Regions from separate parts of the Micrococcus sp. M4NT genome, predicted to be linked through region 1. Evidence: predicted binding sites of a transcription regulator. Region 1 holds the regulator's gene; the other holds the start of a gene.
The links. Region 1 encodes LexA, which represses DNA repair genes until DNA is damaged. Its sites were predicted from a motif close to TCGAACANNTGTTCGA; they were not measured.
Positions count from the first base shown of each region.

Region 1 (15,325 bases):
CAGGCTGCACGCCCCGGCCGGCGCCGAGAGCGCCGATCCCTGGGTGAGCGGGGTGGACGCGAGGGCGGGGCCGGCGGCGGCGACCGCCACGGCGCCCAGCGCGGCGGTGGCCGCGCCGGTCAGGGTTCTGCTTCTCATGACATCTCCTCCAGATGGATGCCTAGGACCGGCCGGAAGTGCACGGTCGTCCAGGGCGGGGCGGCCGCAACGGCGGCGCCCCTCCCCCACCACGGTAGCCGATGGGGGTCGGCACGCCCATGGGAGCGCGGGGCTCAGGGCCGGCGGACGGTGATCTCCACGGAGTCGGCCCGCTCAGCCAGCAGGGGCAGGTCCGACAGCACCATGCGCAGCGTGGCGGCCATGAGCCGCACGTCGGCGTCGTCCGCGCCGCGGGTCGGCATGGCCACGACCCTGAGCTCCGGGCCCGAGCCGCCGCCGTTCATCACCGCGCCGGACGCCGTGCGCGTCGCGACGCCGGATCCCGGCGCGAGGCCGAGGTTCAGCAGGTGCGGCACGAGGTCCGCGACCTCCGCGATCTCATCGGCCACCTCCTGGTCCACGTACGACGGCGTCCACTCCTGCTGCTGTGCGAGCGCCCACACGGCGGGGCGGCGCACCACGTAGGTGTGCTCGGCGCCGGCGTCGACCACCACGAGCTCACATCCCTCGTCCACCGCCGAGAGGCACGCCCGCGGCATCCACACGGCCACCGGCCGCGCCTCGGGGTTCCACGCCGTGAGGGCGGGCACGTTCGTGAACACGGGCAGGGCGGTGCGGCCGTCGGCGGCGCGCAGGGTCACCAGGGCGACGTCGGCCGCCTTGTCCCCGTGCGCGCCGACCTCGTGCCCGTGGCCGGCGTGGTCCGCGTGGTCGTGCACGTCCGCCTCGTCGACCGCGAGCGTCGGGACCACGGCGGCGAAGACCCGGATGTGCCCGAGCACCGCGGAGACGTCCTGCTCGGTGGCCTCCGAGCGGGCGAGCCGCTCCATGACGTCGGTCCACCGGGCGTCGGCGGTGCCGTCGTCGGCGTCGAACGCGTGCAGCGGATTGGCGGAGCCGTCCACGCCGCCGCCGGCGAGGTCGCGGCCCTCCCACGGGACGCCGGCCGTGTCCGCGACGTTCTCCCCGGCCGTCTTCTCCCGCATCCGGTCCAGCGCGGCGCGGATGTGCCCCGGCAGCTCCCGCGATGCCGGCCGCTCGAGCGCGACGGTCTCCTCGTGCGCGGAGTCCGCGCTCATTCGGCCACCGCGAAGGGGTGCGCGGCCCGCGCCTCGTCCACCGTGGAGCCGCCGGCCACCGCGAGCGCCTGCTCGAGGCTGAACCGGCCCGCGTAGAGGGCCTTGCCCATGATGGCCCCCTCGACGCCGTCGCCCACCATCCCCGCGAGCGCGGCGACGTCCTCGAGCGAGGAGATGCCGCCGGAGGCGACCACGGGCTTGGCCGTCTTCGCGCACAGCTGCGCGAGGAGCTCGGTGTTCGGCCCCTTCAGGGTGCCGTCCTTCGTGACGTCGGTGACCACGTAGCGGGCGCAGCCGGCGTCCTCGAGGCGGGCCAAGACCTCCCAGAGGTCGCCGCCCTCCTTCGTCCAGCCGCGGGCCGCCAGGGTGGTGCCGCGCACGTCCAGGCCCACGGCCACCTGCTCGCCGTGGCGCTCGATCACGCGCGCCGTCCACGCCGGGTCCTCCAGGGCCGCGGTGCCGAGGTTCACGCGGGTCGCGCCCATCTCGAGGGCCCCCTCGAGGGACGCGTCGTCGCGGATGCCGCCGGAGAGCTCGATCTTCACGCCGAGCTCCTCCACCACGCGGCGCATGACGTCGCGGTTGTCCCCGCGGCCGAACGCGGCGTCGAGGTCCACGAGGTGGATCCACTCGGCGCCGGCGCGCTGCCAGTCGAGGGCCGCGGTGAGCGGGTCGCCGTAGGAGGTGGCGGAGCCGGCCTCCCCCTGGACGAGACGGACGGCACGGCCGTCCTGCACGTCCACGGCGGGCAGCAGCTCGAGGGCGGGGGTGTTCGGGGTCATGGGGTACCTCTCAGCGGGAGACGGTCAGGAAGGCGGCGGCGATCGCCATGGCGGCGAGCACGAGGGCGATGACGACGGCCCACCCGGGGGCCTTCTGCGTGCGCATCGACCAGGCGGCACCGAGCAGGATGCCGCCGAGGGCGAGGTAGAGGACGGACCAGTAGGGCATCAGAGGGTCTCCAGCCAGTTGCGGAGCAGCGCCTGCCCGGCCTCGCCGGACTTCTCGGGGTGGAACTGCGTGGCGGACAGCGGCCCGTTCTCCACGGCGGCGATGAAGTCCGCGCCGTGGTGCGCCCACGTCACCTGCGGGGGGCGCATGGTGGGGATGGTCTGGTCGAACTCCCAGCGCAGCACGCCGTAGGAGTGGACGAAGTAGAACCGCTCGTCCTCGATCCCCCGGAACAGCGCGGAGTCCTCCGGCGGTCGGACGGTGTTCCAGCCCATGTGGGGCAGGACCTCGGCCGGGAGCTCCTCGACCACGCCGGGCCATTCCCCCATGCCCTGGGTCCGCTCGCCGTGCTCCACACCGGCGTCGAAGAGGACCTGATGGCCCACGCAGATGCCCAGCACGGGGCGACCCCCGGCCACGCGGCGGCCGATCCAGCGGGTGCCGCCGACCTCGGTGAGGGCGCGCATCACCGAGGCGTAGGCGCCCACGCCGGGCACGAGCAGCCCGTCCGCGTCCAGCACGGCGTCCGGATCCCGGGTGAGCTCGACGACGGCCCCGGCGCGCTCGAGGGCGCGCACGGCCGAGTGCACGTTGCCGGAGCCGTAGTCCAGGACGGCGACGCGCGGGCGCACCCCGGGCACGGACGTGGGCGCCGCCATCAGAGCGCGCCCTTCGTGGAGGGCACGTCGTCCACGCGCGGATCGTCCTCGACGGCCGCGCGCAGGGCGCGGGCGAACGCCTTGAACTGGGCCTCCACGATGTGGTGGGGGTCGCGGCCGCGGACGACGTCCATGTGCAGGCAGATGGCCGCGTGCTGCGTGATCGCCTCGAAGACGTGCCGGGTCAGGGAGCCGGTGAAGTGGCCTCCGATGAGGTGGTACTGCTGCCCGTCCGGCTCGCCCTCGTGCACCAGGTACGGACGCCCGGAGACGTCCACGACGGCGCGCGCGAGCGCCTCGTCCAACGGCACGGAGGCCTCGCCGAAGCGGCGGATGCCCCGCTTGTCCCCGAGGGCGACGCGGAGCACCTCGCCGAGCGTGATCGCGACGTCCTCCACCGTGTGGTGCACGTCGATGTGGGTGTCCCCCGTGGCGCGGACCCTGAGGTCGATCCGCGAGTGGCGCGAGAGCGCCGTGAGCATGTGGTCGTAGAACGGGACACCCGTGGAGATGTCCGCGGCGCCGGAGCCGTCCAGGTCCATCTCCACGTGCACGTCCGACTCGCTCGTGGTGCGCTCCATGCGCGCCCGGCGTCCGGAGATCAGCTCGGCTGCCACGGGTCCTCCTGGGGATACGGGGGTGACGGTCGCATCCATCCTAGGTTCGGCGGCGCATGCCCGGCCGCGCGCGTCGTTGCGTCTCGCGCGGCGGCCGGCGCGGGGTCACCGTGCACCCGCGGCGAGGGCCTCCTCGAGGGCGGTGAGGAACGCGGTGGTCTCCTCCTCCGTGCCCGCGGTGACGCGCAGGTGGTGCGGGATGCCGACGTCGCGCACCAGCACCCCCCGCTCGAGGAGCGCCTCCCACACGGCGTGCGCGTCCTCCAGGTGGCCGAAGAAGACGAAGTTCGAGTCCGAGACGGCCGGGTCCAGGCCCAGCTCGCGCAGCCGGGCCACGATCCGGTCGCGCTGGGCCTTGATGTCCGCCACGGTCTCCAGGAGCGTCTCCACGTGCTCGAGGGCGGCGATCGCGGTGGCCTGCGTGACCGAGGAGAGGTGGTAGGGCAGGCGCACGAGGCGCAGGGCATCCGCCACGGCCGGGTCCGCGGCGAGGTAGCCGAGGCGGGCGCCGGCCAGGGCGAACGCCTTGGACATGGTGCGGGTGACGATGAGCCGCTCGCGCCCCTCCAGGAGGGTGAGGGCCGAGGGCGTGCCGTCGAGCGCGAACTCGGCGTAGGCCTCGTCCACGACCACCATGGCGCCCGGGCCGCCCTCGGCCTCGTTCCGGGCCTGGGCGGTGTAGACGGCCTCGATCACGTCCAGCCCGAGGGCGGTGCCCGTGGGGTTGTTGGGCGAGGCGAGGAAGACGAGGTTCGGACGGTGCTCGCGCACCATGGCCGCGGCATGCTCGGCCGAGAGGGTGTGGTCCGCGGCGCGACCGCCGTCGACGAATGCCGTGTCCGTGCCCGCGGCCAGCAGCGGATACATGGAGTAGGAGGGGAGGAAGCTGAGGACGCTGCGGCGCGGCCCGCCGAAAGCCTGGAGGATCTGCTGGAGCACCTCGTTGGAGCCGTTGGCCGCCCACACGTGTGCCGCGGTCAGCCCGTGGCCGAGGTACCCGGCCAGGCTCTCCCGCAGCCGGGTGAACTCGCGGTCCGGGTAGCGGTTCAGCCCCCCGGCGACCTGCGCCACCCGTGCCACGACGGCCTCCGCGACCTCCGGGGGGACGGGGTGCGTGTTCTCGTTCGTGTTGAGCATGAACGGCACGTCCAGCTGGGGGGCGCCGTAGGGGCTCTGCCCGCGCAGGCCCTCGCGCAGCGGGAGGGAGCTCAGATCGGTCATACGGGCCATTCTAGGAACGGGAGCACGCCGAGCGCGCCGTGAGTCGCCGGCCGGCCCTCAGTCCCCCGCGGGCACGAACAGGGACTCGCCCAGCTCGAGCTCCCGGCCCTCCAGGCTGTTCAGCTCGGCGATCCGCGTCATGGTGGTGAAGGGGTCCTCCTCCGGCGCAGCCTCGGCGGCGATGGACCACAGGCTGTCCCCCGGCATGACCGTGACGGTCTCCAGACGCGCGCCCGGGCCCTCGGAGGAGACCGCCGCAGGGGAGGTGAGGACGCCCGCGAGGAACGCCGCGACGACGGTGAGCACGGCCGCCGCCAGCATGAGCGGAAGCCCGCGGAGCACGAGACGGCCGCGCCTGTTGAGGCGGAACCCGCTCGGAGCGGGGCGAGCGGGGACGGGACGGGAGAGAGCTGCGGTCAGGGTGGTCATGGTGATGGTCGCCTTCCTCCCGCTGCGAGCGGGAATTCGAACGTGTGTTCGAACCTGTTCGAATCCATGTCTAGCACACACCTTCGAGACACGCCCAGCGTGGATCGAACATATCTTTGGATCCAGTGACGGACTCCACTAGGGTCGAGGGCACCGGACGTGCTCCGACCCGCGGTGGATCGCCTTCAGGGCAAGACCATCAGCAGGGGTGGACACGCTAAGCGACCTCGGGAGAACGGACCGCCGCATGGCCACCCCTGACCACCAGACCCCAGCCGGGTCCGCCCCCTCGCTCACGTCCCGCCAGCGGCGGATCGTGGAGACCATCCGCCACGCGATCGCTGAGTGCGGCTACCCGCCCTCCATGCGGGAGATCGGGGACGCGGCGGGCCTCGCCTCGCTCTCCTCCGTCACGCATCAGCTCGGCCAGCTCGAGCGCTTCGGCTACATCCGCCGCGATCCGGGCCGCCCCCGCGCGCTCGAGGTGCTGCTGGCCGAGGACGGGACGACGCTGACCCCCGAGACGGCCTCCCCCGTCGCCCCGGTCTCCGAGCTCCCCCAGATCCCCTCGTGGCACACGGACGCCGCCGAGGGCGACGCCGTCTCCATCCCGTGGGTGGGACGGATCGCGGCCGGCGGCCCCATCCTCGCCGAGCAGCAGGTGGAGGAGGTCATGACGATCCCGCGCCGCCTCACGGGTGAGGGCGAGCTGTTCATGCTCCGCGTCTCCGGCGACTCGATGGTGGACGCCGCCATCTGCGACGGCGACTGGGTGGTGGTGCGCCGGCAGGAGACCGCGGACAACGGGGACATCGTGGCCGCGCTGCTCGACGACGAGTCCACCGTGAAGACCTTCCGCCAGCGCGACGGCCACACGTGGCTGCTCCCCCAGAACACCGCCTACGAGCCCATCATGGGTGACCACGCGACCATCATGGGCCGCGTGGTCACCGTGCTGCGGGCGCTCTGAACGGCGCCCGCGGCGCGGACGGTCAGACCAGGCCGAGCCACCGCCAGTACGTGGCGGAGAAGAGCAGGACCATGAGGTAGCCGATCACCGTGATGGGCAGTCCCGCCTTGAGGAACTGCATCGGGGTGAACGCGCCCGTGCCGTACGCGAGCATGTTCTGCGGCGCGGAGACCGGCAGCAGGAAGCCGAAGCAGATCAGGAACTGCATGATCACGACGAACCCGAGGCCGCCCTCCGCGGCGTTCGGGATGGACGCGGCGAAGGCGATGAACACCGGGATCAGGGCGCTCGAGAGCGCGGTGGCCGAGGCGAAGCCCAGGTGGATGAGGATCGTGAAGGCGCCCATGACGGCGATCAGCGCGACGATCGGCAGCTCGGCGAGGCCGAGCGCGGTGAAGGTGCGCTCCGAGAGCCACGCGGCGGCGCCCGTCTTGAGCAGCAGCGAGCCGAGCGAGATGCCCACGGCGAACACCACGAGCGTGCCCCAGTTGACGAGCTTCTCCACGGTCTTCCACGAGAACACGCCGACGCGCGGGAGCAGGAGGAAGGCGACGGCGGCCAGGGTCACGGTGGTCGCATCGACGGGATGCAGGACGCCCTGGGTGGCCCACGCGGTCACCAGGAGGACGGCCACCACCGTCAGGCGCATCTCCTTGCCCGTCATCGGGCCGAGGGCGGCGAGGTCGCGCTGGACGACCTCGCGACCGCCGACCATGCGGTCGGTCTCCGGCTTGATGGCCCAGCGCATCACGAAGTAGAGCACCACGGACATGACGGCGGCCCACGGCGCGCCCCACACGAACCACTCGAGCCACGTGATCTGGCGGCCCATCTGGTCCTGGATGAAGCCGACAGCGACGAGGTTCTGGGCCGCGGAGGTCATGATGCCGATGTTCCAGATGGAGATGGCCTGCGCGGCGGTGATGACGAGCAGGGCGCTGAGCTTCGAGTCGGTGGGCATGCCGAAGGCCGCTACGAGGCCCATGAGGATCGGCACCACCGCGCCGGCGCGTGCCGTGGCCGACGGGACGAAGAAGGACAGGATGATCGTGATGACGATCGTGCCGATGAGGATGTTGCTCGTCTTCTCGCCGGCGAACTTCAGCACGAGCAGCGCCACGCGCTTGTGCAGCCCCGTGGCCTGCATGGCGGCGGCGAGCACGAGGGCGCCGGCCACGAGGGCCACCGCGGAGTTGGAGAAGCCGCCCAGCGCGAGCCCCAGGGCGCCTGACGTGCCGAGGGCGGTCTCCGGGTCCGCCATGTCCGGGGCGAATCCGACGAGGAACGCGATCAGCCCGATGATGAGCACGGCGCTGACCGGGTAGGTGACGGCCTCGCTCACCCACACGATGACGGCGAACGCGAGGACCGCGAGCGCCCGCTGTCCGGCGACGGAGAGTCCGAGCTCCTGCAGGCCGGGCATCAGGGCCACCGCGGCCATCGCGAGGACGGCCAAGGCCAGCCACACCGGCTTGAGGTTCAGGTGCGCCAGGAAGGAGTCGTGGTGGCGATTCGCCGCGCGCTCGTGCGCCCGGACCACCTCCCGCTCCTCGCGGGCCTGGCCGCCCAGGGAGGCGCGGCGTTCGGCCGTCCTCCGCAGTCGATGGGATCTTGAGGTCCTGCCGGTGGCCAGGGCCGCCCGCCTTCCCGCCGCGCGCGGCGGCGTGCTCGCTCCGGAGGGCCACGGGGCCGGGGCCCTCCCCACGACTCTAGGCCTGACGTGGGCTCCTGACGGCCGCCGGCCGGGTGTCGTCGGACGCCCTCAGTCCTCCTCGGCGAGGCGCGCCAGCACGCCCCGCACCACCTGCCGGTCCGTGGTCCGCCAGAAGTCCGGCAGAGCGCTCGTGATGTAGCCGCCGTAGCGCTCGGTGGCCAGACGTGAGTCCAGCACGGCGACGACGCCGCGGTCCCCGACGGCGCGCACGAGGCGGCCGGCGCCCTGGGCCATGCGGACGGCGGCGTGCGTGGCCGACACCTTCATGAACCCGTTGCCGCCGTGCCGGGCGATGTCCCGCGTGCGCGCCTGGGAGAGCGGGTCGTCCGGGCGCGGGAACGGGATCCGGTCGATCACCACGAGGCGCAGCGAGGAGCCCGGCACGTCCACGCCCTGCCACAGGCTCATGGTCCCGAAGAGGGAGGCGTCCCGCTCCTCGGCGAACTGCCGGACGAGTGCGGAGAGGGTGGCATCGCCCTGGCACAGGATCGTCTGCGTCGGGCCCAGCCGGCGGCGCATCTCCGCCGCGGCGTCCTCGGCGGCCCGCCGGGAGGAGAACAGGCCGAGCGTGCCGCCGTTCGAGGCCTTCATGAGCTCCCCGAGCTCGTCGAGGGACTCGGGGGAGGCCGTCCTCCCGGGACGCGGCAGGTGCCGGGCCACGTACAGCACGCCCTGGCGGGGATAGTCGAAGGGGCTGCCGACGTCGAGGGCGGTGTACGCGGGGGCGTCAGGCCCGGCGAGGCCGACGTCACCGGCCACCGAGTCGAACCGCCGCTCCCCCGTGCCCACGGTCAGCGTGGCGGAGGTGAGCACCGTGGTGGCCTTACCGAAGAGCCCCTCACGCAGCTTGCCTGCCACCGAGATGGGGGCCACGTAGAGCTGCGGCGGGTCCTCCTCGTTGCCGGGCTGCCAGCCGACGCCGGGCTCGAAGTGCCCGGGCCGCGTGGCCCACAGGACCTCCGGGAAGTCGGCCTCGGGGCGCGCGGCGAGCATGCGCTCGGTGACCTCGAGGACCTCGACGAGGCGGGAGCGGGCCATCTGGTGGCCGCCGTCGCCGTCGGCCTCCTTGTCCTTGCTCTGGCCGAGGTCTGAGAAGCACTGCCGGGCGGCAGCGAGGACGGCGGTCAGCGCCTGCTCCTGCACCTCGTCCGGGCCGGTGGCGAGCAGCCCCGAGGGGGTGCCCGCGAAGGCGCGGTCCAGGGCAGCGCCGGCCTGCACGAGGTCCTCGACCGCCACCGAGGTGTGGCGCCGGACCGAGGTGGCGGCGCCGTGCACGATCGAGCCGGAGAGCTGGCCCGTCACCGCGCCGGTGACGCGGTCCTGCAGCTCGTGCGCCTCGTCCACCACCACGGCGGAGTAGGCGGGGAGCACGGCGAGTCCCTCGAACGCGCTGATCGCGAGCATCGCGTGGTTGGTGACCACCACGTCGGCGTCCGCGGCGTCCGCGCGGGCGTGCTCCGAGAAGCACTCGTCCGCCATGGGGCAGCGGGACGCGCCGAGGCAGTCGACGGCCGAGACCGAGACCTGCCGCCAGGCGCGGTCCGTCACGGGGACCTCGAGGTCGTCACGGTCGCCCGTCTCCGTCTCGTCCGCCCACGCACGCAGGTACATGACCTCCTTGCCCAGCAGCGACGACGGCCCTGAGGCCCCGTCCGAGGCGGAGCCGATCACGCCGCCGTCGTCGGCCACCGTGAAGAGGGCCTCCTCGCCCTCGTCCCCGGGATACCCGCCGTCCACCTTGTGCCGGCACAGGTAGTTGGAGCGCCCCTTGACGAGCGCGACGACGGGCTCGCGCGGCAGCTCCCCCTTCAGCGCCTCCACGAGGCGCGGGGCGTCCCGCTTCATGATCTGCGCCTGGAGGGCCAGGGTGGCCGTTGCGATCACGACGGGGTCCTCCTGGTCCATGGCGTGCTGCAGCGCCGGGATCAGGTAGGCCAGCGACTTGCCGGTGCCGGTCCCGGCCTGGACCAGCAGGTGCCGCCGCGACTCGAGGGCGCGCGCGACCTGCAGGACCATCTCCTTCTGGCCCGCGCGCTCCTGGCCGCCCGTGGCCTCGACCACGGCGTCCAGGAGCCGCAGCGCCTCCCTCTCCCGATCCGTGCGGGGGGCCGAGACGGCCCCCTCCGCGGCGTCCGCCCCGCTCATGAGGCGTCGGAGTCCACGCGGTGCTCCGCGAGCTCGGCGGCGATGTCCTCGCGCACGAGGACGGTCAGGCGGGTGCCGCCCTCCTCATAGGCCTCGGCGAGGATCTCCGCATCCGCGGAGTGCAGGCGCGAGACCACGTCGCCCCGCGTGAACGGGACGAGCAGCTCGAGGCGCACGCCGGGCCGCGGGATCGTGGCCGCAATGGCCTTCTCCAGCTCGTCGATGCCGGCGCCGGTGCGGGCCGAGACCACGACGGTGTGCGGCTCCTTCGAGCGGATGCGGGCGATGACCACGGGATCCGCCGCGTCCGCCTTGTTCAGCACGATGATCTCCGGGATGCGCTGCGCGTCCACCTCGGCCAGCACGCCGCGCACGGCGGCGATCTGCCCCTCGGGGTCCGGGTGCGCGCCGTCCACGACGTGGAGGATGACGTCCGCGTCCGCGACCTCCTCCAGGGTGGAGCGGAAGGCCTCCACGAGCTGCGTGGGAAGGTTGCGCACGAAGCCCACGGTGTCCGAGAGCGTGTAGCCGATGCCGTCCGGGGTCACGGCCTTGCGGACCGTGGGGTCCAGGGTGGCGAACAGCGCGTTCTCCACGAGCACCCCCGCGTGGGTGAGGCGGTTGAGCAGTGAGGACTTGCCCGCGTTGGTGTAGCCGGCGATGGCCACGGACGGCACCCGATTGCGCCGGCGGTTGGCCCGCTTGGCCTCGCGCGCCGGCTTCATGGCGGAGATGTCCCGGCGCAGCTTGGCCATGCGCGTGCGGATGCGTCGGCGGTCCAGCTCGATCTTCGTCTCGCCAGGGCCGCGGGAGCCGATGCCCTCGCCGCCGGCCGCACGGCCGCCGGCCTGGCGCGACATGGACTCGCCCCAGCCGCGCAGGCGAGGCAGGAGGTACTCGAGCTGGGCCAGCTCGACCTGCGCGCGGCCTTCGCGGGACTTCGCGTGCTGCGCGAAGATGTCCAGGATCAGCGCGGTGCGGTCGATGACCTTGACCCGCACCACGTCCTCGAGCGCGCGGCGCTGGGACGGGGCGAGCTCGGAGTCCACCACCACGGTGTCCGCGCCGGAGAGGGCCACGATCTCCGCGAGCTCACGGGCCTTGCCCTTGCCGAGGAACGTGGCCGGGTCCGGGGTCGCGCGGCGCTGGATGACACCGTCCAGCACCTCCGAGCCCGCGGTCTCCGCGAGCGCGGCGAGCTCCTGGAGGGAGTTCTCGGCGTCCTCCGCGGTGCCCTCGGTCCACACGCCCGCCAGGACCACCCGCTCGAGGCGCAGCTGGCGGTACTCGACCTCGGACATGTCCTCGAGCTCCGTGGAGAGCCCGGCCACGCGGCGCAGGGAATGGCGCGCGGCCAGTTCGTCCTGGTCGCCGTCGAACTCGGTGTGCTCGTCCCCGCCCTCGGCGAGCGCGAGCGCGCGGCCCCCGACGACGGACGCCCGATCGCGCGTCTGGGAGGCCTGCTCGGACGCGTCGTCCCGGCCGGACGCGCGGCGGGCGTCGTCGGCGGCGAGGATGCGGTCGATCACGGCCTGGATCTCGTCCTCGGATCCTGCCGCGGCGGGTCCCGGCCCGTTCTGGCCGGCGGTGTTCTGGTGCTCTTCAGTCATGGTCTCCTCTGGGCGCCCGTCGGTGGGGCCCGGTTCGAATCAGCGTAGTGGGTGGGGCGGACGCGCTAGCGGCCCTGTGGAGCTCGGGCGACGTCCTCGCGGGTCCACGCGTCCAGCCGGCCGGTTCCCTCAGGCAGCCGCGCGATCAGCGCCTCCAACGGTGCGGTGGCGATCCCCCTGCCCTCGTGGTCGGGGTGGACGGCGATCGCGTCGATCGTGGCGAGGCCGGCCTCCTCTGCGCCCTCCGCGCCGGGCTCGACGTCGAGGATCCCGAGGACCTCACCCCCCGAGCCGACGGCGACCCACCGGGTCGAGGGGAAGGACAGGGCGCGGCAACGCAGCCAGCTCGGCGTGTCCGGCGGGCGCGCAGGGCGCAGCGTGATGCTCATGGGGATGTCCTGTTCGCGTCAGCGGGGCCCGGGCGCACGGAAGCGACGCCTCAGGGGCGGGATGCGGGGTGTGACGGCGGCCGGAGCGGGGCTCCACGGCGGGCGTCAGGCGAACAGCAGGAACATGAATGACACCCTACCCGGCCCCCACCGCAGCGGGAAGCCTCTCCCCCGTGGGCGAACACCCTCTCCGACATGGCGCCGCAGGCCGCCCCGGCGCCGCCGACCACGCCACGGTCCCCGTGAACGGCGCCGGCCAGGCGAGACGGTCCGCGGCCCACCGCCTGACTACGATGGTCCGCGTGAGTCAGCCAGCCCACTACTTCTCCTCCGACCCCGGGACGCCCGAGCGACGCCGGCGGATCGAGGTCGAGCTCGCGGGCCGGACCGTGGCCGTGCAGACGGCCAACGGGATCTTCTCGCCCGACGGGATCGACAAGGGCACCGCCGCCCTGCTCTCCGTGGTCCCCGTGCCGCCGTCGCACGGCGCCTTCCTCGACGTCGGCGCGGGCTGGGGACCGCTCGCCCTCACGCTCGCACTGCGCTCGCCCGAGGCCCATGTGACCGGCGTCGAGGTGAACGAGCGGTCGATCGGTCTGGCCCGGGACAACGCGGCCGCCGTGGGCGCCGAGAACGCGGTGTTCCTGCGGCCCGAGGACGTGCCGGCGGACGCGGGCTTCGACCTCATCTGGTCCAACCCGCCCATCCGCGTGGGCAAGGAGGTGCTCCACGAGCTGCTGGAGCGCTGGCTGCCCGCGCTGAACCCGGGCGGCGAGGCGTGGCTCGTGGTGCAGAAGAACCTCGGGGCCGACTCGCTGCAGCCCTGGATCGCCGGGATGCTCGAGGACCGCACGCCGGGGGCGTTCACCGTGCGGCGCGCGGCGACCGTCAAGGGGTTCCGCATCCTGACGGTGACCCGGCAGGCCTGACCCGGGGCCGGAGCGTCGGCCGGCGACCGGGTCTCAGCCGCGCAGCTCGCCGTCGAACACGAGCTCGGCGGCCCCCGCGAGGACGACGTGCTCCTCTCCGTCGGAGGCCAGGACGAAGTCCACCGCGAGCACGCCGCCCGGGACCTCCACGAGCCACGAGTCCGCGCCCTCGGGCCCGGCCCACACGCGCATGGCCGCCGCGGCCGCGCACGCGCCGGTGCCGCACGAGTGGGTCTCCCCCACGCCGCGCTCGTGCACGCGCATCCGCACCCGGCCCACGCCCCCCTTGACGAGCGGCTCGTGGGCGGCCACGAACTCCACGTTGGTGCCGTGCGGCGGCTCGGGGTCCACCTCGGGAGCCGTGTGCAGCTCCAGTGCCTCGAGCTCCGCGAACGCCCCGAGCGGGACCACCGTGTGGGGGTTGCCCATCGAGATGCTCAGGCCGGGACGGGCGTCCGTCAGCCCGGTGGCGCGCACCATCGAGTCGGCGGCCGCGTCCTCCGCGAGCTCCGGGTCGATCAGGCTCCAGGGGCCCATGTCGATCGCGTAGCCGTGCTCCATGCGGGTGACGGACTTCGCGCCCGCGCGGGTTCCGATGGTCAGCGCCGAGCCGACGGGCAGGTCCACGAGCTCCTTCTCCACGAGGAAGTGGACGAAGACGCGCACGCCGTTGCCGCACATCTCGGCGACCGAGCCGTCCCCGTTGCGGTAGTCCATGAACCACTCGGCCTCGGGAGCCGCGGCCAGCACCTCACGGCCCTCGGGGAGGTGCGCCGAACGCACGGCGCGGATGACCCCGTCGGCGCCGATCCCCTGGTGGCGGTCCGCGAGCATCGCGACGCGGGAGGGCTCGAGGTGCGCGTTGCCGTCCGGGTCGGCGATCAGCACGAAGTCGTTGCCCGTGCCGTGGCCCTTCGTGAAGGGCAGCGTGGGCGTGGTGTCGACGACGGCGGAGGCGCCGGGCAGGAGGCTCATGCGGGCCAGTCTAGGAGGCGGGCTAGGCGGCGAGCACCGCGAGGGAGCGCTCGAGGACGTCGGGGGCGAGGGCGTCGACCCAGCGCACGCGGGGATCGGCGCGGAACCACGTCTCCTGGCGGCGGGCGAAGCGCCGGGTGGCCACCACGGTGCGCTCGACGGCGTCGCCCAGGCTCGCGGTGCCGTCGAGGACCTCGAGCACGGGCGCGTACCCGATGGCCTGGGAGGCGGTGCGCCCCTCCCGCAGGCCGGCGGCGTCGAGGCGCCGCACCTCCTCGACGAGCCCGGCGTCCACCATGGCCGCGACGCGCGCGGCGATGCGCGCGTGGAGCACGGCGCGGTCGATCCGCAGCCCGAGCTGCACGGCCGGCGCCACGGAGTCCGCGTAGCGCCGCCGCGGCATGAACGCCGAGAACGGCCGGCCCGTGATCCGGTGCACCTCGAGGGCGCGCACCAGGCGCCGCTCGTCCGCGACCTTCTCCGCGGAGACCGGGTCGACGGCGGCGAGCTCGGCCCGCAGCGCGGCCTCCCCGCGTGCGGCCAGCTGGGCCTCGACCTCCCCGCGGACCGCCGGATCGGTGGGAGGGAACTCCAGCTCGTCGAGGGCCGCACGGACGTACAGGCCCGACCCGCCGACGAGGATCGGGGTGCGACCCCGCGCCCGGATCTGCGCGAACAGCTCGCGGGCGCGCCGCTGGAAGTCCGCGACGGAGGCCTCCTCGCGCACGTCCAGGACGTCGAGGAGATGGTGCGGGACGCCCTCGCGCTCGGCCTCCGTGACCTTCGCGGTGCCCACGTCCATGCCGCGGTAGAGCTGCAGCGCGTCACCGTTGACGATCTCCCCGTCCAGCCGGTGCGCGAGGGCGACGGCGAGAGCGGACTTGCCGGTCGCCGTCGCCCCCACCACGGCGACGACGGGAGGGCGCGCGGCCGGCATGCTCACCCGCGCGGGCGGATCGTCGGCATGCCGAGGCGCGTCGCCCCGGAGGCGGAGGGGGCCGTCCCGTCCGGCGCGCCCGGGCCGGGGACGCCGCAGGACTCGGCCTGGGCCCGGTCCCACGCGTCGCCGGCGCGCGAGCGGCGCAGGGCGTAGTCCTCGGGGCCCGGATCCGCGATCGCGAAGAACGGGCGCGCCTCGGCGACGATCACGGTGACGAAGTCGCCCGGGCGGGGCGTCTCGGCGCCCTCGGGCACGGAGAAGTGCACGAGCCGATTGTCCTTCGCGCGTCCGGCGAGGCGGCCGCGCTCGGCCGACTTCGAGCCGGAGTCGGCGGTGACGAGCAGCTCCTGCCGCGTGCCCGCAAGGGTGGCCATCTCCTCCGCGGAGATGCGGTCCTGCAGCGCGACGAGCCGCTCGAAGCGCTCTTGCACGACGGCCTTGGGCACCTGGTCCTCCATCTCGCCCGCCGGCGTCCCGGGGCGGATGGAGTACTGGAAGGTGAACGCCGAGGCGAAGCGGGAGGCCTCGACCACGCGCA
Region 1 covers NZ_JAMYEH010000004.1:137,085-152,409, reverse strand. The annotation lists gene NJC10_RS04075 (trypsin-like serine protease) at 1-138, opposite strand, end outside; gene NJC10_RS04070 (SseB family protein) at 273-1,238, opposite strand; gene priA (bifunctional 1-(5-phosphoribosyl)-5-((5-phosphoribosylamino)methylideneamino)imidazole-4-carboxamide isomerase/phosphoribosylanthranilate isomerase PriA) at 1,235-2,020, opposite strand; gene NJC10_RS04060 (hypothetical protein) at 2,031-2,189, opposite strand; gene hisH (imidazole glycerol phosphate synthase subunit HisH) at 2,189-2,848, opposite strand; gene hisB (imidazoleglycerol-phosphate dehydratase HisB) at 2,848-3,504, opposite strand; gene NJC10_RS04045 (histidinol-phosphate transaminase) at 3,571-4,686, opposite strand; gene NJC10_RS04040 (LysM peptidoglycan-binding domain-containing protein) at 4,744-5,115, opposite strand; gene lexA (transcriptional repressor LexA) at 5,363-6,085, shown strand; gene NJC10_RS04030 (DASS family sodium-coupled anion symporter) at 6,108-7,625, opposite strand; gene NJC10_RS04025 (ATP-dependent DNA helicase) at 7,848-9,944, opposite strand; gene hflX (GTPase HflX) at 9,941-11,554, opposite strand; gene NJC10_RS04015 (GNAT family N-acetyltransferase) at 11,620-11,943, opposite strand; gene NJC10_RS04010 (class I SAM-dependent methyltransferase) at 12,237-12,872, shown strand; gene dapF (diaminopimelate epimerase) at 12,906-13,847, opposite strand; gene miaA (tRNA (adenosine(37)-N6)-dimethylallyltransferase MiaA) at 13,870-14,784, opposite strand; gene miaB (tRNA (N6-isopentenyl adenosine(37)-C2)-methylthiotransferase MiaB) at 14,787-15,325, opposite strand, start outside.

Region 2 (15,325 bases), on a different contig from region 1:
GCCGTTCGAGCAGAGCCAGGACCTCCGACTGCGCGGCCCCGAGCAGGTCCGCGACCGGCGCGCCGAGAGGCGATCGTGGACCCTCGCCGAGGCCTTCGCCGGAACTCCGGTCTGCACTGCCGCTGCCGGCGCCGTCAGCGGCGTTGCCGAGGCGCGCAGACGGGTTCATCACGCGCCTGGTCTCACCGATCACGTCCATGTCTCTTCCCCCCTTTCCTCATGCAGTCCATCACGGGGCCCGGACACGTTAAGCAGCCCCTCATCCGTGCCGGACGGCTCACCGCTCCGGCGTGGGCAGCAGCTCCCACGTGTCCGGGTGGGGCACCGGGATGGGCGTGCTGCACCCCGGGGCCTCGGCCGTGGCCTGCGGCGTCCCGGCGCTCGCCCCGGCCTCCACGCGCTCGGCGTCCTGGGCGACGAGCGCCTCGGGGCGCACCTTGACCGGCCAGCCGCCGGTGCCGTGGTGCGGGATGTCCGGCAGGGACGCCCCGCCGCCGGGCCCGCCCGGCGTGCCGCCGCGACGCCGGACCGCGGCCGCCTTCCGGTCGGCGGCCAGCCAGCGCCGCCACTGCTCCCGGGTGGCGTCGAGGTAGTCGGGGTCGGGCAGGGTCTCGGAGCGGTGCAGGTCCCATGCGCGGACGGCCTGCACCGAGACGGCCTGCGGGCCGGTGCGTCGCGTGGTCCCCTCGATCAGCAGGAGGCGCGCCGAGAAGAGCATCTCCCCCGAGGCGTGCTGGGCCTCGGTGAAGAAGGACGCGTCGACGCAGCCCGTCCCGTCGTCCACGGAGAGGAACACCACCCGCTTGCCGCTGCGCATGGGCGGGGTCTGCGTGGCCACGCGCACCCCCGCCACGAGCACGCGCGACTGCGAGCGCAGTCGCAGCAGGTCCTTCGCGCGGGTGATCCCGAGGGCGTCGAGGTACGGCGCGTGGGAGTCCATGAGATGGGCGGTCACGTCCAGAGCGGTGAGGTCCAGCTCGGTGCGCACCTGCGCGGCCGTGGGCGGGGACGGGAACATCGGGGTGAGGGCGCTGAGCTCGGTGTCCGGCAGGTCCAGGGCCAGCTGACCGTCCACCTGGCGGGTCCGCGGGGGCCGCGAACGGGTGGCCCCGCGGCCCGGACCGGTGCCCCGCGTACTGGAGTGCTGCAGCTCGAGGTGGTGCACGAGGTCGGTGCGAGACGCCCCGCCGGGCGGCAGCAGGCAGTCGAGGGCGCCGAGCTGGGCGAGCCGCTCCAGGTTGCGGCTGGTGGGCCGGGCACGGTCCCGGACGTCGGCGAGGGAGTGGTAGGGGCGGCCCGCGTCGAGGCGCTCGACCTCCGCCTCGCTCAACCCGGACAGGCTCGTCAAGGGCAGGCGGATCCCCCAGCGACCGCGAGCGCGGCCGTCGGGACCGGTCGCGGAGCTGGCGGTCGCGGAGCTGCCGGGTGCGGGTGGGCCGGGTGCGGGTGGGCCGGGCGTCGAAGGGCCGGGTGTGCTGGGCCTGGAAGGACCGGGCGCGCCGTCGTCGTCCACGCATCCGCCGTCCGCGGGGTGACGCGCGCCGTCGTCGTGGGCGCCCTCCCCGTGGAGGCCGTGGCCGTCCACCTCCGGGTGCGAGGGCACCCACTCGACGCGCACGTGCCGAGTGGAGGCGTTGACGTCCACCGGGAGCACGGGGATGCCCATGCGGCGGGCCTCGGCCACCATGAGGCGGGCCGGGTACATGCCGGGGTCATGCTCGAGGATGGCGGCCATGAAGGCCTCGGGGTGGTGCGTCTTGAGCCAGGCGGACTGGTAGGTGGGCACGGCGAACGCGGCGCCGTGGGCCTTGCAGAAGCCGAACGAGCCGAAGGCGTGGAGGGTGCCCCAGACCTCGTCGATCACGTCGAGGTCGTACCCCTTCTCCAGCGCGTGGGAGCGGAAGTACTCCTCCACCGTGCGCTCGGCGGGCCCGCCGAGGAGCCGGCGGAACTCGTCCGCGCGGGCCAGGCCACAGCCGGTCATGACGTCCATGGTGCGCAGCACCTGCTCGTGGAACACGGTGACGCCGTGCGTCTCGGCGAGCACGGGCTCGAGGTGCGGGTGCGGGCAGCGGGCCGCCGCCCAGCCGTGCCGCTGCTCCAGGAAGGGCCGTACCATGTCCGACTGCATGGGGCCGGGACGGAAGAGGGAGATGTCCACCGTGAGGTCGTTGAACTCGCGGGGGGCGAGCTTGCCGATCAGCTCCCGCTGGCCCGGCGACTCGATCTGGAAGCAGCCGAGAGTGTGGGTGGTGCGGATCATCTCGAAGGTCGCCTCGTCGTCGAGGGGGACCCGCTCGAGGTCCGGCCTCTCCCCCGTGATGCGCTCCACCTCCGCCAGCGTGTAGGCGATCGCCGACTGCATGCGCACGCCGAGGATGTCCAGCTTGAGGAAGCCCATGGGGTCCATGTCGTGCTTGTCGAACTGGCTCATCGGCAGGCCCATGCCCGAGGGCTGCACGGGCGTGCGGTGCAGGAGGGTGGCGTCGCCGAGGATGACGCCGCACGGGTGCATAGAGATGTGCCGGGGCAGGCGATCGAGACGCTCCGTGATGTCCACCAGCAGGTCCAGCTGATGCCGCCCCGCCCGGCGGCCGGACTCCACGCGGCGGGAGAGCTCCCCCAACTCGGGCATGCGCTGCAGCGCCTCGCGGAAGCTGGAGGCGGAGAAGCGCCACAGCTGCTTGGCGATGACGTCCACGTCCTCGTCCGGCAGGCCCAGGGCCATCCCCGCGTCCCGGACGGCGCCGCGGGCCCGGTAGGCGTTCTGCATGCTCATGAGCGTGGTCCGCTCGGCCCCGAAGCGCTCGAACACGGCACGGTAGATCTCGTGGCGGCGCGCGGACTCCACGTCGATGTCGATGTCCGGCAGGGTGGAGCGCGCGTCCGAGAGGAAGCGCTCCATGATCAGGCCGTTGGCCATGGGGTCCACGTTGGAGATCCGCAGCGCGTGGTTCACCAGCGACGACGCCCCGGAGCCGCGCGCGGAGACCCGCACGCCCATCCCCTCGATCAGGTCAACCACGGAGGACACCGTGAGGAAGTAGCTCGCGAACCCGAGGCGCGAGATGATCCCGAGCTCGTGCTCGACCCGGTCCTGCAGGTCGCGGGCCTCCTGACTGGTGCCGAACCCGGAGCCGGTGTGCAGACGCGGGTAGCGGGCGGCCAGGCCGGCGAGGGTCCGCTCGTGCAGCACGCGGTCGGGCGGCCCGTCCACCCCGATGACGGAGGCCTCGGGCACCCGGGGCCGGCCCCAGCCGAGATCGCTCTCGGGGTCGAGGGCGCAGGCCTCGGCCAGGCGGCGGGTGGACTCCAGGAGGGGCGCGGCAGGCTCGTCCGCGGCCTCGCACACCTCACGGGCGATCCGGTGCATGTGCTCGGTGGGCTTGAGCCAGCCCTGTCCGTTGGGCTGCAGGTCGTGCAGGGCGTCGAGGGAGCTCAGCGCCCGGGCGGCGTCGAGGACGTCCGCGGTGGCCGCGCCGTCCGGGGCGGCGTACCGCACGGCGTTGGTCAGCACGGCGGGCGTGCGGGTGTCCCGGGCGGCGCGCAGCATCTTCACGGCGTGGCCCGTGTCCAGCCGTCGGCCGGGCGCGGAGAGGTGCGTGACGACGTCGACGTGCACAGATCCGGCGGGCAGGGCCGAGCGCCACCGGCGCAGGGCGCCCACTCCCGCGGCGTAGCGGCGGCGGGCGAGGTGGCGTCCGAGGTCCGAGTCCGGCCCGAGGAGCACGAACAGTTCCGGGCTCGGCGGGTTCGCGGGGTTGGCGGCGGTGGGCACGCGCCCCCCGGCGGCCTCCGCCAGCTCGGCGACGGCGGCCCAGGGGCTGCCTCCGCCCGCTCCCCCGGTGGTACGGGCATGGGCCGCGGAGATCACCTGGCACAGGGCGCGGTAGCCGGACCCGTGGGAGCCGCCCCGGGCGAGGATGACGGCCCGGCCGGCGTCGCCGTCCTCCTCCGACCAGCGCAGGGCGAGGTCCACCCCGACCACGGGCGCGATGCCGTGCTGCAGGCACGCGCCCACGTGCTTGGCCATGCCGTAGAGGCCGTCGCGATCGGTGCACGCGAGCAGGTCCATGCCCGCCGCGGCGGCGGCCGCGGCGAGGTCCTCGGGCCAGCTCACCCCGTAGTGGGCGCTGAAGGCCGAGGCCACGTGCAGATGGGGGAACGGGACGGGCGGGGGCGTGCGGTCACCCATGGGGAGCTCTCCTGGACGTGCTGGACCACCCCGCCGGGGTCTCCGACGGGGGCGGCGCGGGAAGCGCGGCGGGTGCACGAGCCGGGAAGCGTGCGGGGGTCCGAGCCAGGGGAAGGAGGCGGTCGGGGCGGCCTGTGGCCGCCGAGGCGGCCACTCACCCACAATAGAACACATGTTCGAATGACGGAAGCGGGGGGCAGGCCCCGGAGGGGCGGACGGGACCTCACGCCGTCCTCCGCAGGTCATGAGCGACCTCGTGGACGCGAATGAGGCGCCAACGCCCGGAGTCGAGGTGGTGGGCGACGTCCAGGGTCTGCACGGGGGCGGAGCCGGCCCGGGCGAGGCGCACCTGCAGGCGCCAGATCTCATGGTCCACCAGGCCCGGCCCGCGGCCCTTCTCGGCCCGCACCTCCTCGGCCCACCAGCGGCGACGCTCGAACCAGCGCATCGGCCGCTCGGCGATGACGTAGTCCCGCCCGTTCCAATGCAGGCCCTGCGGCGCGCCATCCGGGGCGCGCTCCACCGCCACGGACTGCGTGAAGACTCCCATGCTGCTCTCTCCCTGTGTGCGCTGCGGACGGATCCGCCGGCGGGCGCCGACGGACGGCGGGAGCGCGACCCACCCGCGACGGCAGGCAGGGGAAGAGTCGGGAAGCCGCGGCCCGCGATGGGACCGAGGACCGGAGGTCGCACTCTCGATCGTACCCGAACATGTGTTCGAACCCGATGGGAGGGACACTACGGGTGGCAGCGGACACGTTAAGGGGGCCCGGGGAAAAGGCGACGTCGGCACCCGCGCGGGTGCCGACGTCGCCGTGCTCACGCCCCCGGGCGGGGCGGGGCCGCGCTCAGGCCTTCACGTACCGCGGGAAGGCGGCAGGCGCGGCCACCGGCTTGCCCTCCGGGTTCATGTCGATCCCGAGGTCACGGGCCCAGACGATGCGGGTGTCGCCGGTGTAGACGGCCTCGGTGCGCTCGTCGAGCTCGAACACGCGGGCGCCGCGGAGGGTGTGCTGATCCCACGTGCCGTCGTTGAGGCCGTAGGTGTCGAAGCCGGTGCCGGGCGCGTAGCCGAGCTCGACGCCGTAGTAGTTCCCCTTGTAGGTGTTGATGTGGTCGTGGCCGCAGTAGATGCCCTTGACCTCGCCGCGCTCCTTCACGGAGGCGTAGATGCCCGAGTTGATCAGACCGTGGTAGACGTCCTCGTGCTTCACACCCTCGATGGCGTGACGGCGCACGGCCTCCGCGTGGCGGGCCTCGTCCTTCTCGCCCTGGGAGGCGTACCACATGTAGGAGTGCTCGAACGTGGGGATGTGGAAGAACATGAGGCCGGGGACGCCCTTGCCGAAGCGCTCCGCGGTGGCCTCCGAGGCCTCCTCGTACCAGCGGATCTGCTGCGGACGGATCCAGTCGTAGTCCATGACGCCCTCGGTGGACTGCCCGGCGGCGTCCTGGGCGGTGGCGTAGCGGCCCGAGTCGAGCAGCCAGATGGCGAAGGAGGGGGCGGCGCCGCGGGACCCCCGCACGAGCAGCTGGGCGTCGGAGTGGCCCGGCTTGGACGGGTCCACGGCCGGGTTGAGGTTGTGCTTGTACTGGCGCACGAAGTCCACGATCCGGGATTCCGTCATCGAGGTGCCGTGCTCCGTGACCGAGTCCTCGTCATGGTTGCCGAAGGTGATGGCCCACTTCACGCCGCGGGACTCCATCGGCATGACGAAGTTGTTGATCCCCTGCATCACCTGCAGGTCCGTGGTGGGCGAGCCGTCGATGACGTCGCCGTTGATGAGCGCGAAGTCCGGCTTCTCCCGGTCCAGGACCTTGCCCATGAACTCGAGGGTGCGACGGTCCGCGGCGTGGCCGCCCTGGGTGTCGTTGAACTGCACGATCTTGAAGCGGCGGCTCTTGCCGAACGCCAGCGGCATGGACTGGGCGCCGGCGTCACGGCGACGTCCATGGGCAGGGGCGTGGGCCGGAGGCGCGGCCTGGGCGGCGGGGGCTGCGGCCAGCACGCCGGCCGCGGCGAAGGCTCCGCCTCCGGCGAGGATGCCGCGGCGGTCGACGGACGGGGACTCGGGGATGCGATCGGTCATGGCTCTCTCCTGCTGATGCGGCGGTCGATGACGTCGCGGAAGCGGCGCTGACCTGGACGTTAGGAGACTGAGATGACCCCGGGGATGCCCGGCGCGGAACGCCCACGGAACGAGCAGATGAACGGTCGCGAACACGACACCTGCGCGTCTGACGATGTTCACGGTCCGCTCTGTGGAGAACCCCTCGCGTGTCGCGAGGGCATGCGTACACTCGCCAGTGTCGCCACTCACACGCCGCTCACGCGGTGGTCTTCACGGGATCAGAGCCGTGGCGGCGGACGGAACGGATGTCTTCTGAGGAGGGGACCTTGTCCATCACCGCACCCCCACGCGCCCTGCCCCGCCGACGCCCCGCCCAGGCCGCATCGCTGGCAGCCGCCCTCGCACTGGCCCTCACGGCCTGCGGCGGCGGAGACCCGGCACCGACCGAGACCACGACGACGGCGCCCGCCTCGTCCACGCAGGCCGCTGACACCCCCACGGCTACGGCTACGGCTACGGCCGGCGCATCTCCCTCCACCCCCGACGGCGGCACGGCGCCATCTAGCGCGAGCGGGAGCGGGAGCGGGAGCGGACCCGCGAGCGCAACGGCGAGCGGTCCGTACGTCCCCGCCTCCGCCGAAGGCCCCGCCCAGAACGTGCCGAAGCCGGTGATGCCCGAGGTCATGAAGGAAGAGACCCAGGAGGGCGCCGAGGCGGCGGTGAAGTACTTCTGGGAGACGATGAACTACGCGGAAGAGACGGGCGATCCAAATTTTTTGACTAGGATATCGAGCAAATACTGCGAACTCTGCTCCGCATCCGCAAGAAATCTGTCTGATATATACGGGTCTGGTTCCTGGCTTGAACCAGAAGGGTCGACGGTTCACTCATCCATCAGCCGACCATCCGACACGGGTTTCGTAACCACAATCTTAATAAATTCGACTGGAGGTCTCGCTTATAACCCGGATGGGTCACTAGACCCAGAAGGGGAGGCGCCACCTGCGGACCGAGATCCTTGGATCGCAGAAACGACATACGACGAAGACCTTGGCCACTGGGTCGTTGACGAAATGACCTTCCACGGAGACCCGACTCCATGAACTCCTATGCTGATCCACGCCAGATAGCGATAGCCATGTTCCTGATCGCGATAATTGGGGCCTCTTCGCCCGAGAATTCTTACGCAACAACGACGGGATGTGAAAACCAGGTTCGAGAAGCGCGCGTGAAGTCTCGCAGCGTTAACCTTTACCAAACCTGCGGAAATAAAAATCAATCACCTCAATCTGGTGAGAAAACAGGGGTCGAATCCAGCCATTCGAAGATAACGGTGGAATCCAAGCCCACCACCACGCGCACCGTCACAATGGCCGCGTGCTACCCCGGACAGGCAGGCAATCCGGACCTGGGCACCTGCCAGGAGCAGAACGAGAAGTTCTGCCCCGAGGGGAGCGAGTGGGTCATGTCGAAGACCACGGATACCGCTGCACCCGACGGCCCGGTGGACTACGGCAACCCCATCTGCACGGGCACCGGCACCGGCCCGGCTCCCATCGGCGCCGCAGGCGACGCCGCTCCCCCGGTCACCATCGACGAAGTCCGCACCCTCCTGGTCCTGGAGCCGACGATCGAGTCGGACAACGCCGGCCGCGGCGTCCGCAACGCGGAGACCAACTTCTACACCCTCGCGCAGCCGGTCTCCCTGACCACGACCATCGCCGGCCAGGACATCGAACTCCGCGCCACGCCCGTCACCTTCCACTGGACCTACGGTGACGGCACCGGCACCGTGACCACCCACGACGGAGGCCACGCGCAGCCCGAGTTCAACGTGCCCACCCCCACGAGCCACGTCTACGAGGACACGGGGTCCTACACGGTCGGCCTGACCACGGTGTATGTCGGCGAGTACCGGGTGGCCGGCGGCGAGTGGCAGCTGATCCCCGGCACCATCACCCTGGACGCCGCCCCGGTCACCGCGGACATCTGGCGCACGGTCACGCGCAACGTCGCCGAAGACTGCGGCGCCGACGCCTCCGCGTGGGGCTGCACCGGGCCCATCGACGCCCCGGACGGCGGCTGAAGGCCGCTCCTCGGCTCACCTCCGGGCGCCCCACCCGGCCCACCTCAGAGGAGTCGCTCCTGCACCTCGCCGGGCTCCTCGATCAGCTCCGGGCCGTTGTTCCGCACGTTCCCCACGGCCGAGCCCACCGGGCGCAGGCGCCACCCCGACGCCACGCCGTACGCCTGCGCGCACACCTCGTCCACGAGCAGTTCGGCCTCCTCTGCCGACCCGAGCTTCCCGGGCTCCAGCCAGCGGGCCATCGCCTCGGCTCCCAAGGGCACGGGCAGCCGGTCGTGCAGCTCCCCCAGCTCCGCCAGCAGCGGATCCTCCGCCTCCATGTTCGGCGCCGCCATCGTCAGGATCGACGTCGAGAGCACCCACGCGTCCTCTCCCGCGGCTTTCGCTTCCGGGTCCTGCCACCACTCGTAGAGCCCGGCGAACCAGATCACGGGCCCCTCGCCGTCACCGGCGCCGGCCGGGTGCACGTAGAAGGGCTGCTTCTCGGCGGCCTTCCCGTCGGCTCCCTTCGCCCCGGGCTCCGGCTTCTTCCACTCGTAGTACCCCTCCACCGGCACCGCGCAACGGCGCGAACGCACGGCCGCCCGGAACGTCGGCTTCTGTGCCACCGTCTCGGACCGGGCGTTGAACGCCCGCGACCCCACGGACAGCTCCTTCGCCCACGGCGGAACGAGTCCCCACCGCGCCACGTGCAGCTCGCGCCGCACCTCCCCGTCGGGCGCCTCGCCCCCGCCAGACGCCCCCGAGCCGTCCCCGTCCACCGCCCGCTCCAGTAGGATCGGCACGTCCGCCGTCGGGGCCACGTTCCAGTTGGGCCGCAGTTCGAGCGTCTCATCGGGCAGCATGCCGCCGCCCAGCCTGACGAGGTCACCGGCCGCCCGGGCCATCACATACCGTCCGCACATGCCCCCCAGTGTGCCCCACCACAACGGGGTCGCCGCCGGTCCCCACCGGATGCCGCCCCGGCCTCGAGTGTGGTGGGATGGACACCGAGTCACCCCCACTGCACAAGGAGTCAGCGTGCCACAGAAGGTCCGCGGCGTCGTCGCCATGGCGAAGGACGCCCCCGTCAGCATCGAGACCATCATCATCCCCGACCCGGGACCGGGAGAGGCCGTCGTCGACGTCAAGACGTGCGGCGTGTGCCACACGGACCTGCACTATGTGCAGGGCGGCATCGGCGACGAGTACCCGTACCTGCTCGGCCACGAGGCGACCGGCGTGGTCTCGGCGATCGGCGAGGGCGTCACCCACGTGGCCGTCGGCGACACCGTGATCCTCAACTGGCGCGCCGTGTGCGGCGAGTGCCGCGCGTGCAAGAAGGGCCAGCTCGAGTACTGCTTCGCCACGCACAACGCCGCCCAGAAGATGACCCTCGAGGACGGCACGGAGCTCTCCCCCGCCCTCGGCATCGGCGCCTTCGCTGACAAGACCCTCGTCCACGCCAAGCAGTGCACCACGGTGGACGGCGTGGACGGCGTCGAGGAGCAGGCCGCCGTGGGCCTGCTGGGCTGCGGCGTCATGGCCGGCATCGGCGCCGCCATGAACACCGGCGCGGTCAAGCGCGGCGAGTCCGTGGCCGTCATCGGCTGCGGCGGCGTGGGCGTCGCCTCGATCGCGGGCGCGAAGCTCGCCGGGGCCACCACGATCATCGCGGTGGACATCGACGACAAGAAGCTCGCCAAGGCCACCGAGCTGGGCGCCACCCACACGGTGAACTCCAAGGAGCAGGACCCGGTGGAGGCCATCCGCGCCGCGACGGGCGGCTTCGGCGCCGACGTCGTCATCGAGGCCGTGGGCCGCCCCGAGACCTACGAGCAGGCGTTCTACGCGCGCGACCTCGCCGGCCGCGTGGTGCTGGTGGGCGTGCCCACCCCGGACATGCAGCTCACCCTGCCGCTGCTCGAGATGTTCGGCCGCGGCGGCGCCCTGAAGTCCTCGTGGTACGGCGACTGCCTGCCCGAGCGCGACTTCCCCATGCTGGTGGAGCAGTACCGCCTGGGCCGCCTGCCCCTGGACGAGTTCGTCACCGAGACCGTCGCCCTCGACCAGGTCGACGAGGCCTTCGAGACCATGAAGTCCGGCGACGTCCTGCGCTCGGTGGTGGTGCTCTGATGGCCGCGCGCATCGACCACGCCGTCACCTCCGGCACGTTCTCCCTCGACGGCGAGACGCACCAGGTGGACAACAACGTGTGGGTCGTCGGCGGCGCGGAGGAGTGCGTCGTCATCGACCCGGCGCATGATGCCTCCGCCGTGTGGAGGAAGGTGGCCGGCCGCCAGGTGGTGGCCATCCTCCTCACCCACGGCCACGACGACCACATCCGCCAGGTCCAGGAGTTCCGCCAGATGGTGGACGCCCCCGTGCTGATGCACCCGGCCGACCGCATGCTGTGGGACGCCGTCTTCCCCGACGACGCCCCCGACGGCGACCTGACCGACGGCGACGTGATGCGTGTGGCTGGCGTCGAGCTGCGCGTGCTCCACACGCCCGGGCACTCCCCCGGCTCCGTGTGCCTCCACGCCCCGGACCTCGGCGAGCAGGACGACGACGGCACCCCCACCGGCGTGCTGTTCTCCGGCGACACGCTCTTCCAGGGCGGGCCCGGCGCCACGGGCCGCTCGTACTCGGACTTCGACACGATCATCGAATCGATCCGCGAGCGCCTGCTCACGCTGCCGGAGTCCACGGTGGTCCACACGGGCCACGGCGGCTCGACCCGCATCGGGGACGAGAAGCCGCACCTGAAGGAGTGGATCGAGCGGGGTCACTGAGCCCCGTGGACACCCTGACGGACGCCGCGCGCGTCGTCCTCCTCGGAGGTGCCTCCGGCTCGGGCAAGTCCTACCTCGCCCGGCGCTACGGGCGCCCCCACCTCCCGCTGGACGCGTTCTACTTCCAGCAGTCCGACGACGGCGGCGGCTCCGGCCCCGTCTTCCCGCGCACCCCCTACGGGGAGATCGACTGGGACCACCCCGGAACGTGGAACGAGCAGGCCGCGGTGGACGCCGTCGTCGAGCTCCTCGAGGAGGGCGTCACCCGCGTCCCCGACTACGACATCTCCACGTCCTCCGTGCTCGGCCATACCGCCGTCTTGCTGGAACCGGACGGCGTGATCGTGGCCGAGGGCATCTTCGCGGAGGAGATGCCGGCGGCGCTCACCCGCGCGGGCGTCCCGTTCGAGGCCTGGTACATCGACCAGTGGCGGGGGACGACGGCGGTGCGCCGGTTCGGCCGCGACGTCGCCGAACGGCGCAAGCCGGTCCCGTTCCTGGTGCAGCGGGGCTGGGCGCTGTACCGCACGGACGCGGAGCGCCGCGCGCATGCGCTCGCGGCCGGTTTCGCGCCGCGGTCAAAGGCACGGCTGAAGCGCGAACTCGCGGCGCTGGCCATGACGGGCGCAGTGGGCGGGGTGGGGGGCTCCGCGTGAGCAGCCGCCACGTCTCCACCGTGATCGCCGCCGACACCGCCCTCGTGGCGCGCCTCGCGGGCGTCGACGGCGCTCAGACGTCCACGACGCCGCGCCCCTGCCCCTGCGCCCACGCCGCGTACTCGTCACGCAGGGCGACCGTGAACGCCGGCACCGCGGCCCCGGGTCGCACGTCGTCCGCCCCGCCGACGGTCCGCGGGTCCATCTCGAGCCCGAGCGCGCGGTAGACGTCGGTGAGCACGGCGCGCAGCGGGGAGGCGTCGGCGACCACCACGTGGGTGGAGAACAGCCACGCCCCCTTGACCACGCGCTGCGCCGAGCCGGCCAGCTTCACCGGATGCCCGGGTGCCGGCCCCTGCACGGAGAATTCGCCCGGGCAGTACTCCCTTGGGATCTCCCCCACGGATGACTCGACCCCCATCCGCGCGAACGCCCGCACGAACAGGTCCGCGAACTCGGAGAACCGTGCCTGCTGGCGCACCCCGGCGTCCTCCTCGAGGGCGAGGTGGTCCACCACCACGCAGCCGTGGTGGTAGGCCGCCGCCCGTCCCCCGGCCCGGCGCGTCACGGGCGCGAAGCCATGGGCACGGCACGCGTCGACGGCGGACGCGTGCCCGGTCAGCCGGGTGTCGCGCTGGCCGAAGGCCACGGTGGGCTCCGGCACGTAGACCCGGATCAGGTCGGCCATCGGCGTGCCCGCCGCCGCGGCCGCCCGGAACTGGCCGAGCGCGTCCATGGCCCAGTCGAGGTCCTCGGTCGCGCCCAACGACTCACCCTGCACGAACCAGCGGACCCCCTGGGGCGCCGCGCCCTCCCCGGGCTGCTTCAGGCGACCACCGTCCGCGGCGTCCGACGCCTCGTCCCTCGATCCGTCCGTCGGTCCGGACCCGCTCACGCCTCTGGCCACGGGCGCACGGTCAGGGTCTGCTCGGCGTGGGCGAAGGGGCCGCCGTCGTCGTGGAGCACGGAGGAGGTGAGGCCCACGCCGTCCGGGCCCACGGTGACCTGGTTGGCGATGCCCAGCCAGGAGCCCGCCGGCTGGCGGTACAGGTGGATCTGCAGATCCACGTTCGGGAAGAACCAGCCGCCCGGCTTGGGCGGCAGCACCGGCGCGATGCCGTTCGCCGCGTCCGCCAGTCCGATCAGGCGCACGAGGTCCGTGGTGGTCTCCCCGTCCACCATCGCGACGTCCGAGGTCAGCCAGACGCGGCCGTGGCCGGGCTCGTGGCCGGGGGCCTCGAGTCCGTCGAGGCTCGCGATGAAGCCGCCGCCCCACCCGGACAGGGCTCCCTTGCCGGCGCACTCCTCGCGCGGGGTGAGCAGCTCGTCGGGGATGTTCAGGGCGGCGGACGTGTCCGTCGTCGTGAGCAGCCACGCGCGGCAGGTCAGGACGGCCCGCTCGCGGGCGGTGAGCACGGACTCCACGAGCTCGATCGTCTTGCCCGGGCGGATCACACGGGTCTCCACGTGCAGGTCGCCGGACCAGAGGGTGCCGAGGATCTCGAAGCTCAGGCGAGCGATCCGCAGGCCGTCCTTGCCGAACTCCGCCTGGATCTCATGGACGAGCAGCGCGGACACGGCCGCCATGTGCATCTCCTCGGGCCGCCACGCGCCCTGAGCGTGCACGGTGGAGCGGACGTCGGCGATGCGCACACCCTCCTCGGTGGTGCGGGGATCGGCGGTGCGGACGTAGTACGCGCGGGGCTCAGCGCCGGTCTCGGCGCCGGCGTCGTGGGCATCAGTGGTCATGCCCGGCAGTCTGCCAGAACGACGCCGGCCGGTCGCCTCCGTGGGGAGACGACCGGCCGGCGTCGAGTGGGGCGCGGCAGGACCGCGCGACGAGCCTCCGCTCAGCGGCGCATGACCCGGCGGGCGATCCCGTTGCCTGCCAGCTGCAGCGCCTGGACGAGCACGATGACGACCGCGACGGCGAGCCACGTGATCTCGGGGCGGAACCGGTTGTACCCCTCGACGATGGCGAAGTTGCCGATGCCGCCGCCACCGATGATGCCGGCCATGGCGGACATGTCCACGAGGGAGATGATCACGAACGTGAAGCCGAGGATCAGCGGGCCGAGGGCCTCGGGGAGCACCACGGTGCGGATGATCCGCATCCGGGAGGCGCCCATGGCCCGGGCCGCCTCGATCACGCCGGGGTCCAGCGAGACGAGGTTCTGCTCCACGATGCGGGCGATGCCGAACGTGGAGGCCCAGATCATGCAGAACACGACCGCCGTGTTGCCGATGCCGATGCCGACCACCTGGATGGTGAGCGGCTGCAGGGCGGCGATGAGGATGACGAACGGGATCGGCCGGATGAGGTTGACCACGAAGTTCATCGCGGCGTAGGCCACCCGGTTGGCGTAGATGCCGCCCGGCCGCGTGGTGTACAGCACCATGCCGACGAGCATGCCGAGGATGCCGCCGAGCAGGAAGGCCCACCCCACCATGTAGAGGGTGTCGCCGATCGCGGAGAGCAGCTCGGGGCCGTAGTAGTCCCAGTCGAGGTTCTGGATGTCCTGGATCACGGGTGCTGCACCTCCTGCACGTCCCCGGCGCCTGCCAGGTCCGCGACGAACGCCTCGACGGCGGCCGGCTCACCCGTGAGCGCCACGGTGAGCAGGCCGTAGGCCGAGTCCTTGGTGGCGGACATGCCGCCGTGGACGATCTCGAATCCCACCCCGCGCTGTGCGGCGGTGCCGAGCACCCCGGACACGGCGGCGGCGTCCTTGAGGGACACCATCACCAGGCGGCCGGCGGTGCGCTCGCGGATGCGGGCGACCTCCTCCGCCGTGGGGCGGTCCTTCAGGGCGGTGGCCACGAAGGACGCGGCGTCGGCCGAGTGGGCCGGACGGGAGAAGAGGTCGTAGACCTTCCCCGACTCCACCACACGGCCGGTGTCCATCACGGCCACGCGGTCGGCGATCGAGCGGATGACCTCCATCTCGTGGGTGATGGCCACGATCGTCACGCCGAGCTCCTCGTTGACGCGCCGCAGCACGGTGAGGACCTCCTGGGTGGTGGAGGGGTCGAGGGCGCTCGTGGCCTCGTCGGCCAGGAGGATCTCCGGCTCGGCGGCGAGCGCGCGGGCGATGCCCACGCGCTGCTTCTGCCCGCCCGAGAGCTGCTCGGGGTAGTGCCGCGCCTTGTCGGCCAGCCCGACGAACTCGAGGAGCTCCGCGACGCGGGCCTTGCGGTCGCCCCGCGGCCACCCGGCCGTGGCGAGGGCGTACTCCACGTTCCCCGCCACGGTGCGGGAGGTGAGCAGGTTGAACTGCTGGAACACCATGCCGATCCGTGTGCGCAGGGGTCGCAGGCGCGCCTCGGAGAGGTGCGAGACCTGCTCGCCGAGCACGGTGACCGTGCCCGACGTCGGCTTCTCCAGCCCGTTGATCATGCGGATCAGGGTGGACTTGCCGGCACCGGAGAACCCGATGACGCCGAAGACCTCACCGCGGCGGACGGACAGGGAGACGTCGTCCACCGCCGTGACCTCGCGGCCGCCGGTGGCGAACACGCGACTGACGTGGTCGAAGACGATG
Region 2 covers NZ_JAMYEH010000005.1:55,241-70,565, forward strand. The annotation lists gene NJC10_RS04565 (HNH endonuclease signature motif containing protein) at 1-199, opposite strand, end outside; gene NJC10_RS04570 (DNA polymerase III subunit alpha) at 278-4,195, opposite strand; gene NJC10_RS04575 (DUF6504 family protein) at 4,419-4,745, opposite strand; gene NJC10_RS04580 (metallophosphoesterase family protein) at 5,044-6,285, opposite strand; gene NJC10_RS04585 (DUF6318 family protein) at 6,573-7,370, shown strand; gene NJC10_RS04590 (PKD domain-containing protein) at 7,601-8,353, shown strand; gene NJC10_RS04595 (SOS response-associated peptidase) at 8,398-9,258, opposite strand; gene NJC10_RS04600 (S-(hydroxymethyl)mycothiol dehydrogenase) at 9,374-10,468, shown strand; gene NJC10_RS04605 (MBL fold metallo-hydrolase) at 10,468-11,127, shown strand; gene NJC10_RS04610 (uridine kinase) at 11,133-11,783, shown strand; gene NJC10_RS04615 (biotin/lipoate A/B protein ligase family protein) at 11,857-12,612, opposite strand; gene NJC10_RS04620 (thioesterase family protein) at 12,675-13,532, opposite strand; gene NJC10_RS04625 (methionine ABC transporter permease) at 13,634-14,311, opposite strand; gene NJC10_RS04630 (methionine ABC transporter ATP-binding protein) at 14,308-15,325, opposite strand, start outside.
Region 2: NJC10_RS04575 (DUF6504 family protein) is a predicted target of LexA. The motif match lies at 4,901-4,916, and genes of this name have one in related genera.